One region of the Virgibacillus sp. CM-4 genome, then DNA from elsewhere that is predicted to be linked to it. Evidence: riboswitches for the same ligand, from Rfam matches in the RefSeq annotation. Region 1 holds a riboswitch; the other holds the start of a gene.
The links. A riboswitch is a leader RNA that binds a small molecule or an ion and turns the genes downstream of it on or off. The one in region 1 is predicted to bind S-adenosylmethionine.
Positions count from the first base shown of each region.

Region 2: another riboswitch for S-adenosylmethionine. It lies ahead of M948_RS30720 (methionine ABC transporter ATP-binding protein); the one in region 1 lies ahead of M948_RS41985 (sulfite exporter TauE/SafE family protein).

Region 1 covers NZ_AUQA01000009.1:18,200-24,046, forward strand. The annotation lists gene M948_RS41975 (LysM peptidoglycan-binding domain-containing protein) at 1-1, shown strand, start outside; gene M948_RS41980 (DinB family protein) at 197-655, shown strand; gene M948_RS41985 (sulfite exporter TauE/SafE family protein) at 694-1,581, opposite strand; SAM riboswitch class I at 1,696-1,802, opposite strand; gene M948_RS43050 (hypothetical protein) at 2,098-2,250, opposite strand; gene M948_RS41995 (hypothetical protein) at 2,750-3,205, opposite strand; gene M948_RS42005 (hypothetical protein) at 4,170-4,514, opposite strand; partial or broken gene M948_RS43800 (PadR family transcriptional regulator) at 5,130-5,284, opposite strand; gene M948_RS42010 (sialate O-acetylesterase) at 5,320-5,847, opposite strand, start outside.
Region 2 covers NZ_AUQA01000002.1:1,532,282-1,538,128, reverse strand. The annotation lists gene M948_RS30735 (M20 family metallopeptidase) at 1-5, opposite strand, end outside; gene M948_RS30730 (MetQ/NlpA family ABC transporter substrate-binding protein) at 31-849, opposite strand; gene M948_RS30725 (methionine ABC transporter permease) at 870-1,520, opposite strand; gene M948_RS30720 (methionine ABC transporter ATP-binding protein) at 1,510-2,541, opposite strand; SAM riboswitch class I at 2,605-2,708, opposite strand; SAM riboswitch class I at 2,847-2,952, opposite strand; gene M948_RS30715 (NAD(P)/FAD-dependent oxidoreductase) at 3,152-4,210, shown strand; gene M948_RS30710 (ABC transporter substrate-binding protein) at 4,236-5,186, shown strand; gene M948_RS30705 (iron-hydroxamate ABC transporter substrate-binding protein) at 5,236-5,847, opposite strand, start outside.

The DNA.
Region 1 (5,847 bases):
ATACTTCGTACAACTTTCCACGGATTAGGAAATTTGTTGGGCATGAGTTCACAATCAAATCGGACTCATGCCCTTCATTTTTTGTAACCTTTTGCTTCCTCTCCCCTCCTTTGCCTTTATCATTCTACTTCTATTGCTGAAATCTTCCGATAACTTCCAAATATGTGTTATGATACTAAAAAAGGAGGTACGTTTAATGACTCCAAAGGAATTACTATTATTACAGCTGAAGGCTGTCCATGATACGGATGGCTGGTTTGTGTCCTTCCAAACTGCAGTGAAGGACCTGACAGAAGAAGATGCTTCCAAGATAAGCATGGATGAAACCAATAGTATTCGGGAGATTATCAATCATTTAATTTACTACAACGAGAAACATCTAAACCGCTTTAAACAAATGGAGGACAAGGATCATCCATTACAAACAATCAAGGAAACATTTCATAATAATGAAAATCATTCCTGGGATGCAGCGCTTTTAAAAATCGACAGCCTATACTCCGAATGGGAAAGCGTAGTGAAAGAATCGATACACCTCCATGACTGGGAAGAAACCATTGCGCATATAACCATGCATAACGCATACCATATTGGACAAATTGTTCACATTAGAAAACAGTTTCACTTATGGAATGATGGAAGAGGAATAAACTAAGATACCCGCCAAAACCTACTCGGTGGGTATCTTGGTTGCTATCCCGCATTTTGGAATTGATTGGCTGATTTGCTATTTCTTCGAACCACCGTAACAATCGAAATAATCCAACCGATAATCATTATTGCATAAATAATTGTAGTTATATTAGAAGCAACAGCTATCTCTGTTAATATCGTATTGGCATTTGTTAGAATAATAAAACCTCCTACTAATACGCCAAGGATAAAGGATGGGATTTTCCGAACAAGCCAAGCAGCAAGTGGTGCTGCAAATACGCCACCAATGACAAACGCTAACACCCAAATCCAATTAATCTGCTCCCATCCTAAAAACATTACAAAGCCTAACGTAGCAGAAATAGTAATACCAAATTCGCTTGTATCCACCGTACCAATTACCTTACGAGGCACTGCTCCTTTTCGGGAAAGGAGCACAGGGGTATTTATTGGCCCCCAGCCACCACCACCTACGGAATCAAAAAAACCCGCAATCATAGCAAGAGGATATAAAAAACGATGCTTCAATTGCCGATGCTTCCCATTCGATCCCGTATCTGTCTTTATTATTAAAAAACGGAAGAGGATATATATCCCTAAGAGAAGCAAGAAGCCAGAAATATAAGGCTTAATCAAATCTCCAGGTATACTACTTAAAAAAGCTGCCCCACAAAACGCACTTATCATTCCAGGAATCATCAAGCGAAATACAATTCCTTTATCGACATTGCCAAATTTATAATGGGAAATCCCCGATGCCGCTGTAGTAGCAATCTCCGCCATATGAATGGAAGCTGATGCGATTGCAGGGGCTACTCCATATGCTAGTAGTAAAGACGAGGATGTTAAACCGAATGCCATTCCTAACGATCCATCAATTAATTGGGCAAAAAAACCAACGAGTGAGAATATGATTAATTTTCTCAAGCTGCAACACACTCCTTTTAATTAAAGTATTCCGATCAATATAGTATGGTTTATAATTAAAAAAATTTTAAGCCCTTATCCTTCAAAGGACAAGGGCTTAGGTATGATCATTTACCCTCATCTTTCAGACAATTTGTCTGCTGGACTTAGCACCTTCATCTCTAACATGAGGTTGCTGCGGGATCAAAAGACCAGATTCCTCCCCCGACTCTTTATAAGGAAATAATTGTATATCATTTTAATTTAATAATCACTTTATAGGAGCTTCCCAGCTTTGTCAATAGCTTTTGCAGAATTTTTAAATAGGTTCGCATACATTGCTTACATCAGTGATAGCGATGAAGAAAGCTAGTTGACGTAAGGTATCGATATTAAAATCCCTCTTAAATCGCAACATGCATTATATAGAAACATCCCCTTCTATTCCCCTTCTTTCTTCAATAAAATGACCATTATATCGAAGAGATAATATAACACCTCTAAAAGCAACAAGTAGGCCGTAAAATAAAATTCCGATTACACTCGACCCGTCCCAACTCCCGGCTCACGAATTTCCCCCTTACAGGAAGCTAATCTGTCACTATAAAATTCCACATCATCAAATGAAAGACCAATGTATTTATCTATATCGCATACCCCTGAAGAAAGATTACTATAATAACTCAACATATTCATAGCCCCTTTATGCTGGTCGATGGACCAAGTTCTTATTCAGGATAAGTACCCGTTTGATGAATACTCCATTCATAAACTTACATCTTTAAGTTAGGGAGCAAATTAAAGGTGATAGGTATCAAAAAAGTTGTGAGTGATACTACTAAGCAAGTTATATTTATTATTCTGTGTTTCAGATCCTTTGCCTTGTAGATTTCTGTTGCAGAAAGTATTGTTCCAATTAACGAAAGAGTAGTAACTACTGATACAATTACCAGTAAGATAAAGGCTATACCTTTGGCAGGAATCATATTCCATAAAACTACAAACGATGTGATGCCAATCAATATTAATAAAGCAATCAACACTGAATATCTACTTGGGGTTCTCATTAATAACACCCTTTCTCCTTTGATAATCTTGATACACTTTATAATAAATGGCATTAGCCTTTCTTATGAATAATTGATTGATAGAATTATATGTAGGTAACTGTAAAATATCAAAGTGTTTATTATAAATTATTCATTCTGACGATTTCTCCTATATTAAATCCTAACCAACCCCCGATTAACGGGAAAGTATCAGAAGGAAAATCTAATTTTACTGAGTCAAAGTTGATCATAAACAAAAGCACCGTAAAAATAACGCTAATCATACTGATGATGACAGCCTCTGTCATTGTTTTTCGCTTCCAGCGCCTCTCTCCCCTGTGATCCCTGTCAAAAGCCTGGACAAGCCTGTTTGTCTTTGTACCAATCATCTTTCCTGTCTTAAGGGTATATAATGTATGCGCTGCCATAATCCAAAAAAACACGCAACAAAGAATTAAAAAAGCTAAAAACGTTCCACCTGTCTTTACATAATAAGCAAACAGAAGGAATAAAAACAGCATCCCAAAATTGTATTGGATTAACTGCTTCTTTTTTAAACGCTTAACTTCTTGTATATCCCATTCTGTTTCATCCATCTTATCCTCCCTTTCTATACTGACCCTGATTATCTCCAAGTCTCATAACGGCAATCGTGGATGCGACTATAAGACCGTTCATCCATCTGTTAAATTCAGAAGGGTAGCCACCCTCTTTTAATCAGTCATAAGAAAAGCATCTTCTAAATCCATGGAAAGCGCCGTTGACTCTAATAGGTGATGCATCTGTATTCCTGTTTTGTGCCTGTTTGTTGAATAAAGCAATTAGCTAAATTCATGATGTAGTTTGTTTCTTCTTGAAAATTATTATTTCAGTTAGAATAGCAATAAATGACATTATTCCTATACCTATAACAGCATATTTCAAAGCCGTTCCACTGTTATTCGTAATAAGATTATTTATCGTTATGATTCCCACTAATATAGCCAATCCAAACTGTTTCAGAAATTTATTATTTGTGTGGTTCTTTAAAGTCTTAGTAATGACTAAAAATAGGGATATAGCTGACAATGTTAGTAATACAATCATCTTTCTTCACCTCTTTCATTCCTAAGTGTTTTTAAATGATCCGATCGAATTTAATCCCTATTATTCTTTTTTTCGCTCAAGAAATTCCAGACACACTATACAGTCCAAAAACAAGATTACTAATAAACCCATTAAGAGTAAACGGGTAGTATTTTATACTTATCAGCAATAAGAAGAAGCGTTAACAAAACAGCAGTTATAAATATGGGTAAAAGAATCCAATAACGCTTATTTTCAAAGATTTAAAACTAAAAATACTTTTCAAGATTTCAATACCAGACATGTGATATCTTCCAATAATTTACCACTGAGATTTAAATGAAGCATCATTTTCAGGCTTGCATCTATATTATATGTTAGAATGTTTCACTTCTCAGAATCGCATCAAATGCTTATTCAACTATCTGGTCCTTAAGACAAAATTATTAGATTTTAAAATATAAATTAAATATTTTAATTAATTCTCAGTATGTATTAATTATTACTCTTAGAAAAATCGACCTCAATCTCTAAGTGCTCTCCTAGAGGCTCACCACTACCATCCACAGGTGAATCTATAATTAATGTTGCCTTTTTAATATCTTGAGCAGTAGATTCTTTCAACCTAAATGTAAATTGACGAAGGTAACTTCCATTATTATACTCTTGAGTATTTTTAAGTATAGACATATTAACAACACTGCTCAAAAATTGGAATGGTTGTTGAATTACTTCACCAGTATCCGTTGAAAGATGAATATTTTCTTCATTATTAAATGTACTATCATCGTCTACTTCTTTATTTAATTCAAATCTCACTTGAAAATTTATTATTTCCATCGACTTATAAGTGTCCTTATTGCCTGACCTAAAATCTTTTGTTATACTTCCTTTCACTGTTTCTGCGAATTCAACCGTTATTGTAATTGGCCCTGTTTCATATGTACCAATATCATTTATACTTTTGTACCTGTAAAATTCCCCTCCGCGTCCGGATTCTAGGCCAAATTGATGTTCTTGTATCAGAATAGGATTGCTCTTTTCCTGAGATTGACTTATATTCTCCTCTTATTGCTACACCCACTAACAGCAATTAGAACTATAAATAATAAAATATGTGCATACTTCATGTTTACCTCTCTCTTAACCTATGATATATGAAAAAAATTAACACAAACCTAAATAACTGTCCTATATCTCTCATTTATATAGATGTATCTTGTTTATGCTTTCTAAAAGCCTTTAATCCTTTTATCAAACTACTCATGTATAAGATCATAAGAATAGCAGCAACTACAAAGAACCTAACATCATTGGCTAATATAGAAAACACGAATAAAGTAAAAGAAGAAAAGCATCATATATATTCTCATCTTAATATGTAAATCATTCAATAAAATTAAAGATGTTTCATTTTAATGAACTAAATCTGCATTCTTTTCTTTAAAAATGCGGCAATCTTTTTTCTTCTAACTGTTGAATATTATAATAAAGAAAACCTTTGGTATAATTGACTACAAATGATTTCGCTCATTCATAATTGCCAAAAGTTCCTATCCATATAAACCTGGGTTTTCTTTTAACAAACCTAATATTAACAGTTGAATCAATTGATCCCTCCTCATCAAATGAGATTGATTTTGCTTTACTTACTTTCATTAATAGTGGAGACATTAATAGAGAACTCCTCAAAACTCAATTTTCCTAAGGCAAACTTCATACTTTGAACAAATATACGTTCATTTTTAGTTCGTTCACGTTTTGCTTCCTTTTCAATCCATCCATGCTCTATGTCTAAAATATCCAAAACATGCTTTTGTTTTGAAAAAGCTTCATAGTATCTCAACCCAAATTTTCTTTGGGAGATTGCATCAATATGAATACCATCTGGATTTGCTGTTAAGCCTTTTGATGTTACAAAATAGCAATTTTTTTCGGTATGAGCAACTTTAGATAATATCTGGTTTATTTGTTTATATTCTACAGCACTTTTTCCAAATCCGACCTCTCCAAGGTAATGTCCCAACTCACCGATAATAATCGGGATATTTGGTGCATTCAATTCTTCTCTCAAGTGTTTAAATAAAGAAAGCAATTTAGCTTCATACGTCTGATAACGTTCTCCGTAACTATCGCTTTCTCCTTGATGCCAAAGTATTCCCACTATTTCACT
Region 2 (5,847 bases), on a different contig from region 1:
GTCATCCTTGCTCACCTCGTTTTTTGTTAATTAATGACCGATTTCACTTAACGGAACAAATGTAGGAATAGAATTTCCATTTCGTTCTTCTTCTATAAAGTTGGCAACATCCTCTGTTTGATAAATTTCCGCTAATTGCTTTAATACCTCATTGTTTTTATCTTTCTCTTGGACGGCAATGATATTTATATAAGGGGTTGCTGTTTCATCTTCATGGTAGATAGCGTCATCTAACGGACTAAATCCTGCATCAACAGCAATACCATTATTAATTATCGAAGCATCCACATCTGGTAATACACGAGGGGTTTGACCAGCAACTAATAATTCAAACTGAAGGTTTTTTGGGTTCTCAACAATTTTGTCTAGTGACCCATTGCCATCAAATCCCTCTTCTAACTTAATTAAACCAGCTTCTTCTAAAAGAAGGAGACCTCTTCCCATGTTTGTCGCTTCTTTCGCTAAGGCAATCGTTCCACCTTCTGGAATATCCTCTGGTTGATCATGTTTTTCAGAATACAATCCCATTGGCGCAATAACGGTCGTGGCAATTGGTGTTAAATCTAGATTATGCTCCTTTATAAAGGCATCAAAATAAGATACCGTTTGAAAAGCATTTGCATCAATTTCACCTTCAGCTAAAGCTAGATTTGGCTGCACATAATCAGAGAATCGGACGATCTCTACATTTATCCCTTCCTCTTTTGCTTTTTTGGCTACATATTCCCAAATGGTTGTGTCGGATCCGCTTATCCCTACCTTTACTGTTGTAGCTGCATCACTACTAGAACAAGCAGTAATAACGATTGTTGATAGAATAAGTGCTAAAAACACAAATAATTTTTTCATGCTGTTCGCTCCTTTTTATCTTATCTTCTTCTTATTTTCTTAGAAATGAAATTACCGGTTGATTGCAGTCCTTGAACCATAACGACAAGAATACCAACTGTAATCAGCATCACCGTTGTATCAAAGCGTTGGTATCCATAGGTGATTGCTAGATCACCAAGACCACCACCGCCAACAGCTCCTGCCATCGCAGATGCGCCTACTAGCCCAATGGTTGCAATAGTGATACCTAATAATAAAGAACTTAACGCTTCTGGAATAAGGAAACGAATAATAATTTGCCACGGTGTTGCCCCCATTGCTTGAGCTGCTTCCATTACTCCTGGGTCAACTTCCAATAGAGAGTTTTCAATTAATCTAGCAATATAGGGACCTGCATACAAAATCATTGGGACAATTGCTGCCGCAGTACCAATTGATGTGCCAACCACTAATCTGGTAAACGGAATGACAGCGACCATAAGTATAATGAATGGAATTGATCGAAAGATGTTTATAAATGCGTTCAAAACCGTAAAAACCACTTTATTCTCCCATAAATGTCCTTTCCTTGTTACCACTAATAGAATTCCTAATATAAGTCCTATCACAAAGGAGAAAAGTAAAGAAATACCAACCATTAGGATTGTCTCCCATAATGCTGCTACAATTTGTTGGTTATCAACTAACATCTGCTAACACTTCCTTTATCGTGACATCTTGTTGGTGAATATGCATGATCACTCGGTTAATTTCCTTTTCGTCTCCATCAAATTTGACAATTAAATTGCCAAAAGGAATACCTTGTAACTCCGTAATACTCCCAAATAAAACATTCACTTCGACAGCATACTGCTTAGCTATTTGCGATAGTAACGGAGCGCCTGCTGAAGATCCAACGAATACAATACGGTATATCTGATGTCGTTCGTCTTGTGCTTTTACGAGTTGATAAACCGATTCCGGTATCTCATCATGCATCACGGAACGTACAAAATTTTTGGCTATCTCTGTTCGAGGTTGGGAAAATACGTCAAATACAGAACCAGCTTCCACCACTTTTCCACTATCCAAAACGGCCACTTTATCGCAAATTTCCCTAATTACACCCATTTCATGAGTAATGATTAAAATCGTTAAATTATATTCTTCATTTACTTTCTTTAATAATTGCAATATCGACTTGGTTGTTTCTGGATCGAGTGCTGACGTTGCTTCATCACATAACAACACCTTTGGCTTTGTGGCTAATGCACGTGCAATTCCAACACGCTGTTTTTGCCCTCCTGATAACTGATCAGGATAACTATTTGCCTTATCCGCTAGTCCTACAAATGCCAATAAATCGTCAACTCGCTTTTTCACTTCATTTTTTGGGATATTAGCTAATAATAAAGGCATAGCCACATTGGTATACACCGTTTTCGAGTTTAATAGATTGAAATGTTGAAATATCATTCCAATGCTTCGTTTTGCTTCCCTTAATTCCTTTGCTGAAAGGTTGAGTATGTCCTGACCATCTACGATTACTTTCCCAGAAGTTGGTCGCTCCAATAGGTTTACACAGCGGATGAGAGAACTTTTTCCTGCGCCACTAAAACCAATCACACCATATATTTCTCCCTTTTCAATTTGTAAATTCACCTGATCCAATGCTTTTACTTGCTGTTCTTTGCCGTTATATATTTTTGTTACTTGATCAAACGTAATCATGCTGTCACTCCCCTTCTAAATAAAAAAGCCTCTTCATCAAAGAAGAGGCTATCCATTACCCTCTTCTTATCTTTCAAGCATCATTCGCTTGCTGGATTTGGCACAGTACTTAATCGTCCGCTGCCGAGGTTTCTTAGGGCCAGTCCCTCCACCTCTCTGGATAAGAAGTATTAAAATTTTATGAACATGTAAACATTTTGTGTTCACGATCGATCATACAATCCTTGATGAATCGGTTTTAAAGGTGTTTACAAAAGAAAAATCCCTCCTTTTAATCAAGAAGAGATTCCATATGTGGCGCTCTCTTCTTATTTTCCAAGCACAGTAGCTTGTTGGATTTGGCACAGTACTTTTAACAGTCCGCTGCCGAGGTTTCTTAGGGCCAATTCCCTCCACCTCTCTGAATAAGAAGTATTCGTTAATATAATTATGATGATTATTAGATTACTACGCTTCTTTCATTCTGTCAATCACTATTTTGAAAAAATTTTAAAATTTTCCGCTTTCCTTTATGTAATTTTACCTATCGTTTATTGCGTTCCTCTAAAATTTCTGTATAATAAAATTAGTGATAATGATTCTCATTATCATAAATGGAGGAGGTACTTATATGCGAAATTCAGATATAACAGATGTAACGATCGTTGGTGGCGGACCAGCAGGATTATATGCATCTTTTTATAGCGGCATGCGGGACTTATCCACTCGCATCATAGAATATCAACCGAAACTAGGTGGTAAAGTACATGTATATCCTGAAAAAATGATCTGGGATGTTGGCGGATTAACCCCAGTAACTGGAGCAACATTAATTGATCAAATGGCGGAACAAGCTGTGACTTTTGATCCAGAAATCGTTCTAAATGAGAAAGTCACAAAAATCGAAAAGAATGAAGATCAGTTATTTGTCCTTACGTCTAACTCTGGGAATCAATATGTAAGTAGAACCGTTATCCTCGCTGTTGGTGGTGGTATTTTAAATCCGATTAAAATCGATATTGAAGGAGCAGATCGATTTGAAGTAACCAATCTCCACTATACGGTACAAAGCCTTGAACATTTTAAAGGAAAGAACATTATTATTTCTGGTGGAGGCAATTCTGCAATTGATTGGGCAAATGAATTTGAGCCTATTGCTAATCAAGTACATATTGTACATCGCAAAAATGAATTTAAAGGTCATGAGGCCCAAATTCAGCAATTAATGAATTCATCCGTCCATGTTCATCTCAATTCAACGATAGAGAAGTTGCATGCAAATCAAGAAGGAAATCTAATTGACGCGGTAAGTATTCATAACCATGAAATCAACGAGTCAATAAGATTAGAAACAGATGATCTAATTATTAATTACGGTTATGAAAGGGAACTAACCTTTATTAAAGAAAGCCCCCTTCATATTGAAATAGAAAACGATTTCTTTGTAAAAGGCACATCTAAATCTGCATCATCCGTTGAAGGGCTTTATGCTGCTGGCGATATACTAGCCTTTGATGGTAAAGTTCATTTAATTGCAGGGGCTTTTGTAGACGCAGCTAATGCAGTTAACCAAGCCAAATTATTACTAGAGCCAGATGCAGCTGCCAAAGCAAGAGTATCTTCTCATAACGCTAAATTTAATGCGAAAAACAAAGAACTTTTGAAGCATTTATACCAATCATCATCTTAAACGATGTTTAAAAAGGAGTACACGAATGAATAAGAAACAATTTATCTATGTATTGCTCATTATTCTATTAACCTTCCTAGCAGCATGTAGTGGGAGCAATAACGCCGAAGAAAATGAGAGTAACCAAGAAAAAGAAGATAGCACGCGTGAATTCGAAACCGCCAAAGGTACCGTTGAAATTCCATCGAATCCGGAACGAATTGTTACCGATTACTATGGTGGAGAATTACTTTCTGTAGGAGCAAATGTAGTCGGAGTGGAACCGACCGCGTTTGATAATCCATTTATCGCAGATCTTCTAAAAGATGCTACAGATGTCGGCTATCCATTAAATGAGGAAAAGGTATTAGAATTAGATCCAGATTTAATTGTTGTCATGTATGATGATAATTATGAGGCATTATCTAAAATTGCACCAACGATTCATATCCCTTACGGTACAACATCTGATATTGAGGAAACAGTTAATCTATTTGGTGATATCGTCGGTTCACCTGAAAAAGCTGAAGAATTTATGACGGAATTTAATCAAGAAGCCGAAGAAGGTAGAAAAAAATTAGAGGGTATTATTGACTCAGATGATACATTTGGGATATATGAGCTGACCAATAAAGGTGAACTATGGACATTTGGTGAAAATGCTGGCAGAGGTGGGCAAGCCTTATACAATGCCCTTGGATTAAAAATGCCTGAAAAGAACGCAGGTGGTGAAAGTACGAAACAAATATCGTTAGAAGTACTTCCAGAATACGCTGCTGATTATATGTTTTTAACTTCCTACGATCCAGAAAATGAAGGAACTGCTCTTAAAGATTTAAAAGACTCAGCTGTATGGCAAAATTTAAATGCTAATAAGCAAGATCAAATCTTTTATAATGATTTTGATACCTTCTATCGATACGACCCAATCGCAGTAAAAGAACAAATTGGTTTGCTTGTTGATAAAATTATTGAACGAAAAGAACAAGAAGAGTAGTAAAAACCCCCTTCGCTTTTTGTGGAAGGGGTTTTTTATGATCATACGTTTACTCTGATTTTAGACTATCAACAATAAAATCTAATTGATGTTCTAAAGCTATTGGATCCGTAAAATACATATTGTTAACCTCATATTCATATACATTTCCGTCTTTAACCGCAGGCAAGTTCTCCCAAATGGTTAATGAGGTAACATCGGATTTTCTTTCCTCTGTGTCCCCATTTTCCGTCTCACGGACACCCATAAAGATATGATCTGCTTCCTCTAAATATTCTGGCACAGCTTCCAATGAGATCGAAGCCCAGCCTTCTTCTTTTGTAACTTCAATAACCTTCTCTGGTGCGTTTAAACCGAGTTCATTGTAAATGATTTCTCCACCTCTACCGTAAGACTCACCAAATAGATACATTTCTTTTTCAGCTAATTCTAAGATAACTACTTTTTCATCATTTTTAATGACATCATCTAATTCTGTTTCCTTTTCTTCGATCTTCTTATCAAACGCCGTAAAATAATCTTTGGTTTCTTCTTCTTTATTTAGAATCTTCCCAAACTCCGTTAACATATCGCGATAACCATAAGTTGCATAAGGTATTAAGACAGTAGGTGCGATTTTTGATAATTCCTCATTTTTATCTTCTGAATAAGTGACAATTAA